DNA from 2 places in the Pararhizobium capsulatum DSM 1112 genome. Region 1 is predicted to be linked to the other one. Evidence: predicted binding sites of a transcription regulator. Region 1 holds the regulator's gene; the other holds the start of a gene.
What was found. The regulator HrcA, encoded in region 1, represses chaperone genes, less so after heat shock. The targets are predictions, from matches to a motif close to GTTAGCACTCNCNNNNNGNGAGTGCTAAC.
Positions count from the first base shown of each region.

Region 2: groES (co-chaperone GroES) is a predicted target of HrcA. The motif match lies at 2,184-2,212, and genes of this name have one in related genera.

Region 1 is NZ_JAUSVF010000001.1:878,556-883,039, forward strand. Features, by position in the region: gene rdgB (RdgB/HAM1 family non-canonical purine NTP pyrophosphatase) at 1-43, opposite strand, end outside; gene QO002_RS04135 (VOC family protein) at 55-471, opposite strand; gene rph (ribonuclease PH) at 733-1,452, opposite strand; gene hrcA (heat-inducible transcriptional repressor HrcA) at 1,630-2,712, shown strand; gene grpE (nucleotide exchange factor GrpE) at 2,801-3,412, shown strand; gene QO002_RS04155 (D-arabinono-1,4-lactone oxidase) at 3,591-4,484, opposite strand, start outside.
Region 2 is NZ_JAUSVF010000001.1:1,495,129-1,499,612, forward strand. Features, by position in the region: gene groL (chaperonin GroEL) at 121-1,764, opposite strand; gene groES (co-chaperone GroES) at 1,830-2,126, opposite strand; gene QO002_RS07150 (chromate resistance protein ChrB domain-containing protein) at 2,390-3,223, shown strand; gene chrA (chromate efflux transporter) at 3,216-4,484, shown strand, end outside.

The sequences.
Region 1 (4,484 bases):
TGTGACTGGCGACGATCAGGGTCTTGTCTTCAAGCTTGCGCATTGGGTTTTCTCTCAGTCGATGTTCCAGAGGCCGGGTTCGGCGCATTCAAGGCTGTTTCCGGCGGGATCTCGGAAATAGAAGGACCGGGCACCGGTCGGCCAGCGGATGTCGGCCTCGACGGCGATGCCGGCGGATTTGAGTTTTTCGGCGAAGCGGTCGAGGTTTTCCGAGGCCACGCGGAAGCAGGCGTGACCTTGACCCTTGGTGCCGTGTGGCGGAACGGGCAGGGCGCCTTCGTGGGGCGGGTTCACCGTCTCTTCCGGATTGAAGATCAGAAGAACGCTTTGGCCGCAACGGAAAAAGACGTGGCGGTTTCCGGCGCGGGTGATCTTTTCGAGGCCGAGGATGGTGCCGTAGAAGTGTTCGGCGGCGTCGAGGTCGTCGGCGTAAAGGGCGGTTTCGAGGATGCCTTCGAGGGCGTTAGCCATGGTGATGACCTCTCGTGAGCTTGGAATATGCCGCTCCACCCCCCTCTGTCAGCGCTGCTGACATCCCCCCCGCAAGGGGGGAGAAGGGGAGTATGCCGGTCGCCCCAGCCAATCTCCCCCCTTGCGGGGGAGATGTCACGAAGTGGCAGAGGGGGGTGGCGGCGGCTTGCTCTGGCTTCGGCAGGGCGCGCCAAATCTTTCCCCGCGAGAGGGTTAGGGTGAGGGGCAATCCTGTCGTTGAAAGTGCCATCGGTTCCTGACTTAACCTGCGACAGCCTGCTTCTGCAGCGTCACCAGTTCGGCGATACCGTTCTTGGCAAGGCCCATCAGGATTGCGAATTCGGTTTCGGAGAAGGGCTTGCCTTCTGCAGTGCCCTGGATCTCGACGATGCCGCCGGAGCCGGTCATGACGAAATTGGCGTCGGTTTCGGCAGCGGAGTCTTCGAGATAGTCGAGATCGATCACCGGCTGGTCGGCGAAGATACCACAGGAAATCGCGGCGATATGGTCCTTCAGAACCTTATCGACCTTGATCATGTTACGGGCTTCCATCCACTTCAGGCAGTCGTGAAGGGCAATCCACGCCCCTGTGATCGAGGCGGTGCGGGTGCCGCCATCGGCTTGGATGACGTCGCAGTCGATCGAGATCTGGCGTTCGCCGAGCGCCTGAAGATCGACGACAGCGCGCAGCGAGCGTCCGATAAGGCGCTGGATTTCCTGGGTGCGGCCGCTCTGCTTGCCAGTGGCGGCTTCACGCTTCATGCGTTCACCGGTGGCGCGCGGCAGCATGCCGTATTCGGCGGTGACCCAGCCCTTGCCGCTGTTACGCAGCCACGGCGGCGTCTTGTCCTCGAGGCTTGCCGTGCACAGCACATGCGTATCCCCGAATTTCACCAGACAGGAGCCTTCGGCATGCTTGGAAACATTGCGCTCGAAGGAAACCTTGCGCATCTGGTCGGTTTTTCTGCCGGAGGGCCGCATCATGAACTCCTTTGATGTTCGTGCAGCCTTCTAGCCTATGTTGACGCGAAGGGAAATCATTTCGGTGCGAGATAAAACCGCTGTATCCAAGGGGCTGGCGCGCATTTTCTCTTTTGCACTCCTGCGGCGGATCACTATATTTCATGCAGATGCAACAGCATGGAATTTGCAACGTAGATGGTAATCAACAGATCCGGGGCCAGTGACAGGCTTTCCTCGCTCGACGAGCGTTCGGGAGAGATTTTTCGCCGGATCGTCGAGAGCTATCTCGAAAACGGCGAGCCGCTCGGCTCCCGCAGTCTTTCGCGGTTGCTGCCAATGTCGCTTTCGCCCGCATCGGTGCGCAATGTGATGAGCGATCTCGAAGATCTTGGTCTCATCTATTCTCCCCATATATCGGCGGGCCGCCTGCCAACCCAGATCGGGCTGCGTTTTTTCGTCGATGCCTTTATGCAGGTTGGCGATCTTTCCGCGGAAGACCGCGCCTCGATCGACCGGCATGTGCGCCGCAGCGACCACGGACAACCGGTGGAATCGCTGCTGACCGAGGCAAGCCAGATGTTGTCGGGCATGTCACGGGGCGCGGGGCTGGTGATAACGGCCAAGTCCGATCCTATTCTGAAGCATGTCGAATTCATGCGGCTTGCCCCGACGAAGGCTCTTGCCGTTCTTGTCGGCGAGCATGATCAGGTCGAAAACCGCATCATCGAACTGCCGAGCGGCATCACCAGTTCGCAGCTGACGGAGGCCGCCAACTTCCTTAACGCCCATCTCGCCGGCCAGACGCTGCACGAGGCGCGCGGCCAGCTGCAGAAGGTCAAGGAAACGGTGCGGCTGGAGCTTGATGCGCTGTCGCAGGATCTGGTCGAGCGCGGTCTTGCCATCTGGTCGGGCGGCGACAGCGACGACAAGCCGACGCAACTCATCGTCCGTGGCCGGGCCAATCTGCTGGAAGGTCTTGCCGGTGCCGACGATGTCGACCGGCTGCGCATGCTGTTCGACGATCTTGAAAAGAAGGACAGCCTGATCGAAATCCTCAACCTTGCCGAAAGCGGGCCGGGGGTGCGTATCTTTATCGGCTCGGAAAACAAGCTGTTTTCGCTGTCCGGCTCGTCGCTGATCGTCGCGCCCTACAAGGATAGCGATGAGAAGATCGTCGGCGCAGTCGGCGTCATCGGCCCGACGCGCCTCAACTATTCGCGCATCGTGCCGATGGTGGATTATACGGCACAGCTGATGTCCAGGCTGTCGCGCGGATAGCGGCATTTGCCCAAGGCCGCGTTTGCGCCCTTGATTTTTGGCGTCCGAAGCTCGATATCGGCACCATCTAGACTTTCCGGAGACCGGTATGACCGAAGACACGAAGAATTACGGCCCCGAGGCCTATGAAACCGAAGGCGCCGCGGCAAGCGAAGCTGCTGCTGAAGCCGGTGCTGAGGTTACCGAGCAGGAGCTGCTCGAAGCTGCGCGCGCCGAAACCGCCGAGATGCGCGACCGTTACCTGCGCCTCGCCGCTGAAATGGACAATCTGCGTCGCCGCACCGAGCGTGACGTCAAGGATGCCAAGTCCTATTCCGTCGCCGGCTTTGCCCGCGACATGCTGGCCGTTTCCGACAACCTGCGCCGCGCTCTCGATGCCATCCCGGCAGAGGCCCGTGCTGCAGGGGATGCCGGGTTCAACGCGTTGATCGAAGGCGTCGAGATGACCGAGCGCTCGATGCTGTCGGCGCTGGAGCGCCATGGCGTGAAGAAGCTTGAGCCCGAAGGCCAGAAGTTCGATCCGAACTTCCACCAGGCCATGTTCGAAATTCCGAATCCGGACGTGCCGAACAACACGGTGGTTCAGGTCGTTCAGGCCGGTTACACGATCGGCGACCGCGTCCTGCGGCCGGCCATGGTCGGCGTTGCCAAGGGCGGCCCGAAGATCGCGATCGTCGACGGCGAGACGCCGGCGGCTTAAGGCTGGTGCGAAGGGGTTCACCCCCTCTATCACTTCGTGAGATCTCCCCCTCAAGGGGGGAGATTGTTCATTTCCCTTGATAGCTTCGTTTACATGAGCGAGAGCGCGCCTCTTGCGACCCCCCTTGAGGGGAAGATGCCCGACAGGGCAGAGGGGGGTAAATCCCTCAACATTCACTTCATCCAAACAACTGCTTCAGATGGTCGTTCAGGAACCGCCCTTCCGGATCGAGCTTGTTCCTCAGCGCCCGGAAATCGCCAGCGCGCGGATAGAGCGCCGTCACATCCTCTGCGCCGAGGAAGTGGAGCTTGCCCCAGTGCGGGCGGGAGCCGAACTGGCGCAGGATATCGTCCACATCCTTCAGGTAGTTCCAGTAGTCGGTGCCGGGCTCGCCGGAGACTGACAGGGTAATGGAATCTTGCTCGAAGAATGGGCTGATCCAGCCGGGATCGCCGGCGGTGAAGCGGTATTCGATCGGGTAGATGCAAGTCGGATGCTTTTCCAGCATCAGCTTGCGCACTTCCATGCAGGCCTGCTTGCCGTAGCGCAGAGGCACGGCATATTCGAGCTCGTGGAAGTTCGGGACGTATTCGATCGGGTAGATCTCCGAGGAATAGGCGATCTTCTCGAAACCCCTCTCCATCGGCGGCTCGGTGGTGATGTCGATCGTCTTCATCTCGCAGACATCCGACAGGCTGTCGGTGGTCGAGACGGAAGACGTGTCCGGCAGGCAGTAGCAGTGGCGGCTTTCCGGTACGGGGCACCAGAAGAAGCCGAAATGCCGGTGGTTTGCCGCGAGATCGTCGTGTTGCTCCATGCATTCGTCGAAGGTGCAGCGCCAGAGCTTTTCATGCAGATTGTAGCTCTCCATCGCCTGCAGGGTGATCTCCGAGATCACGCCGAGCATGCCGATGGAAACCCGCGCCGCGTTCAGGAGGTCGGGTCGGCTTTCATCGACGATGAGGATACTGCCGTCGGGCTGCACGAGCCGCATGCCGACAATCTGGGAGGCCATGTTGCCGAGCTTGATGCCGGTGCCATGGGTGCCGGTGGTCAGCGCGCCGGCCAGCGC
Region 2 (4,484 bases), 620 kb from region 1:
CAAGGCATTTATTACATCATGCCGCCCATGCCGCCATTTCAGCGCGCTTGACGCGCTGAAACACTTTTGAACATGGGCGAAGCTTGATGATCGTCATTCAGTAATAAGGCGGACGCCTTATTACATCATGCCGCCCATACCGCCCATGCCGCCCATGTCAGGCATGCCGCCGCCGGCCGAATCCTTCTTCGGCAGTTCGGCAATCATGGCTTCCGTGGTGATCAGCAGCGAAGCAACCGAAGCTGCGTTCTGCAGAGCCGTACGGACAACCTTGACCGGATCGACGATACCCATGGCGATCATGTCGCCGAATTCGCCGGTCTGGGCGTTGTAGCCGAAGTTGTCGGTGTTGCTTTCGAGGATCTTGCCAACGATGATCGAGCCTTCGTCGCCTGCGTTTTCAGCGATCTGGCGAACCAGCGACTGAAGTGCCTTGCGGATGATCGAGATACCGGCGGTCTGATCGTCGTTTGCGCCCTTGAGGTCGAGAACGATCGAGGCGCGGAGCAGAGCCGTACCACCACCAGGAACGATACCTTCCTGAACGGCAGCGCGCGTTGCGTTCAGCGCGTCGTCGATACGGTCCTTCTTTTCCTTCACTTCGATTTCGGTCGCACCGCCAACGCGGATGACGGCAACGCCGCCAGCGAGCTTGGCAAGGCGTTCCTGCAGCTTTTCGCGGTCGTAATCGGAAGTGGTTTCTTCGATCTGGCCCTTGATCTGGGCAACGCGGCCTTCGATTTCGGCCTTCTTGCCAGCGCCATCGACGATGGTGGTGTTTTCCTTGGAGATCGAAACCTTCTTCGCACGGCCGAGCATTTCGAGCGTGACGTTTTCCAGCTTGATGCCGATGTCTTCGGAGATGACCTGGCCACCGGTCAGGATAGCGATGTCTTCGAGCATGGCCTTGCGGCGATCGCCGAAGCCCGGAGCCTTGACGGCAGCGATCTTCAGGCCGCCACGCAGCTTGTTGACGACGAGGGTCGCAAGAGCTTCGCCTTCGACGTCTTCCGAGATGATGAGGAGCGGCTTGCCGGTCTGAACGACGGCTTCGAGAACCGGAAGCATTGCCTGCAGGTTGGAAAGCTTCTTCTCATGGAGAAGGATGTAAGCGTCTTCCAGTTCGGCAACCATCTTTTCAGGGTTGGTCACGAAGTAGGGCGACAGGTAGCCGCGGTCGAACTGCATGCCTTCGACGACTTCGAGTTCGGTTTCGGCGGTCTTGGCTTCTTCAACCGTGATGACGCCTTCATTGCCGACCTTCTGCATCGCTTCAGCGATGTACTGGCCGATTTCCTTTTCGCCGTTGGCGGAGATCGTGCCGACCTGGGCCACTTCTTCCGAAGTGTTGATCTTCTTTGCCTTGGCAACGAGGTCCTTGACGATGGCTGCGACTGCAAGGTCGATGCCGCGCTTCAGGTCCATCGGGTTCATCCCGGCTGCAACGGCCTTGCCGCCTTCGCGAACGATAGCCTGGGCGAGAACGGTCGCGGTCGTGGTGCCGTCACCGGCGATGTCGTTGGTCTTCGAAGCAACTTCGCGAACCATCTGGGCGCCCATGTTCTCGAACTTGTCTTCCAGTTCGATTTCCTTGGCGACCGATACGCCGTCCTTGGTGATGCGCGGAGCGCCGAAGGACTTGTCGATGATGACGTTGCGACCCTTCGGGCCGAGCGTTACCTTCACTGCGTCAGCGAGGATATCGACGCCGCGCAGCATCTTTTCGCGCGCGGTACGGCCGAACTTAATTTCTTTGGCTGCCATGATAAAAACTCCCGGGCTGATGCCCAATTGGTTTTTGGAATGTGGAAAGTGATAACCGGCTCAGATCAGCCGATAACGCCCATGATGTCGGCTTCCTTCATGATCAGAAGGTCTTCGCCGTTGAGCTTGACTTCGGTGCCCGACCACTTGCCGAACAGAACGCGGTCGCCAGCCTTGACGTCGAGCGCGATGAGCGTGCCCTTGTCGTCACGGGTGCCGGTGCCGACCGCGACGATTTCGCCTTCCTGCGGCTTTTCCTTGGCGGTATCAGGAATGATGATGCCGCCCTTGGTCTTTGCTTCAGACTCGACGCGACGTACAACGACGCGGTCATGCAGCGGGCGGAAATTGGTGCTTGTCATTGTCTAATCCCTCGATCAAATGACTTCACGGATCGCATCGTGGATCCGATGGATGATATTAGCACTCTCCAGAAGTGAGTGCTAGCGGCTCCGAGATAGGGATGGCCGACGATTGAGTCAAGAATGGGTCGGTAAAATTCTTTTCCGGCGAAAATAGTTGACTTGTTTTGGGCTTTTTTGTCTAGTTTGCGCATGGGGTCTGCGAATGCCCCACGAGGCGTCACGCCATCATTTCGCGTCCAATCCCACGAAGGACGTAAATCATGGCTTCCTACAACGCTATCTCCACAGAAAAACTCGTCCGCCTGATCGGCACCCCCAAGGGGCCGGTTGTTATCGATGTGCGCGACGATGAGGATTTCGCCGCCCGGCCGCTTCTCCTGCCCGCTTCCTTCCGGCGTCGATATGAAGACGTGCGGCAATGGGGTGCGGATTATCGCAGCCGCTGGGTCGTCGTGGTCTGCCAGAAGGGCAAGAAACTCAGCGAGGGCGCCGCAGCCTGGCTGCGAAATGCCGGGGCTGTGGCGGAAACGCTGGAAGGCGGGTTCGAAGCCTGGCAGTCCGCCCAGCTGCCGCTTGTTCCGGTCGCTGTCCTGCCGGATGAAAATGCCGGCGGCGGCACGGTCTGGGTCACGCGCTCCCGTCCAAAGATCGACCGCATTGCCTGCCCCTGGCTGATCCGCCGCTTCATCGATCCGGCCGCAACGTTTCTCTTCGTCGCTGCCCCGGAAGTCGAAGCCGTCGCAGATCGGTTCGGCGCCACGCCATTCGACGTGGAAAATGCGTTCTGGAGCCACAGGGGCGAGGACTGTACCTTTGACACGATGGTCAAGGAGTTCGGTCTCTCATTTCCGGCACTTCAGCATCTGTCTTTGATTGTGCGCGCCGCCGATACCGACCGGCTCGATCTGGTTCCAGAAGCGGCCGGTTTGCTCGCGGCATCGCTCGGCCTTTCCCGTATGTTCGCCGACGATCTGGAGCAACTGGAAGCGGGGATGGCGCTCTATGATGCCTTTTATCGCTGGGCGCGTGACGCCACACAGGAAAAGCACGAATGGGTCCAGCACGTCGCGAAAAGGGCCAAAACCAATGAATGAGGCGGTGCAGGTTGAGGCTCCTCCTGCGCATCCGACATTCGCCGAGGCCGCCGGGGTCTGGGCGAAGATCGGGCTCCTCAGCTTTGGCGGGCCTGCGGGACAGATTGCCCTGATGCACAAGGAACTGGTGGAAGAGCGCCGCTGGATTTCCGAAAGCCGGTTTCTGCACGCGCTGAATTTCTGCATGCTTTTGCCAGGCCCGGAGGCCCAGCAGCTTGCCACCTATATCGGCTGGTTGCTGCATGGCGGGCGTGGCGGCATTGTTGCGGGAATGCTGTTCGTGCTGCCGGGCTTTTTCGTCATCCTCGGCCTGTCTTCGGCCTATGCGCTGTTTCAGCAAACCGACTGGTTGACGAGCCTGTTCTTCGGGTTGAAGGCAGCGGTGCTGGCCATCGTCATCGAGGCGGTCATCCGCGTCGGCCGCCGGGCGCTGAAAACCCGGTTTGCGGTGATCACCGCGGCACTCGCCTTCGCGGCGCTGTTCTTCTTCGATTTACCGTTTCCGCTTGTCGTTCTCGCGGCGGGCTTGGCCGGTTACACCGCCACCCGCGTGCAGTCGGTGAAGAAGATAACTGCAGCGGTGGTGAAAGGGGCGCTGTCCGACCAGCGCTCGGTCATCGACAGCGATTTCCCGGACATCGTTTCGTCCTGGAGCAGGGCGGTGAAAGTCCTCGGCATATGGGTTGCGCTTTGGATCGCGCCGTTCATAGCGATCGGCGCGATGATCGGCTTCGACAATGTCTACACCGCCATCGGCCTGTTCTTCTCGAAGATGGCGGTGGTGACCTTCGGTGGCGCCTATGCGGTGCTTGCCTACGTCGCGCAGCAGGCAGTAGCCACCTATCATTGGCTGAAGCCTGGGGAGATGCTGGACGGCCTGGCGCTGGCTGAGACGACGCCGGGGCCACTGGTGCTTGTGCTCTCTTTTGTCGGGTTCATGGCCGCCTTTCGCACGCCGCTCGGGCTCGATCAGCTCTGGGCCGGCGTGCTGGGGGCGACGCTTGCCACCTGGGTCACCTTCATTCCCTGCTTCCTTTGGATTTTCCTCGGCGCTCCATATGTTGAGACGCTGCGCAACAACAGGGCGTTGACGGGCGCGCTGGCAGCGATCTCGGCAGCCGTCACCGGCGTCATTCTCAATCTGGCGGTCTGGTTCGGTCTGCATGTCCTTTTTGCAGAGGTAGACCGCTATGCGATCGGGCCGCTTTCGATGCCGCTGCCCGCCTGGCAGACGTTCCAGCCGGCCGCATTTTTCCTGACG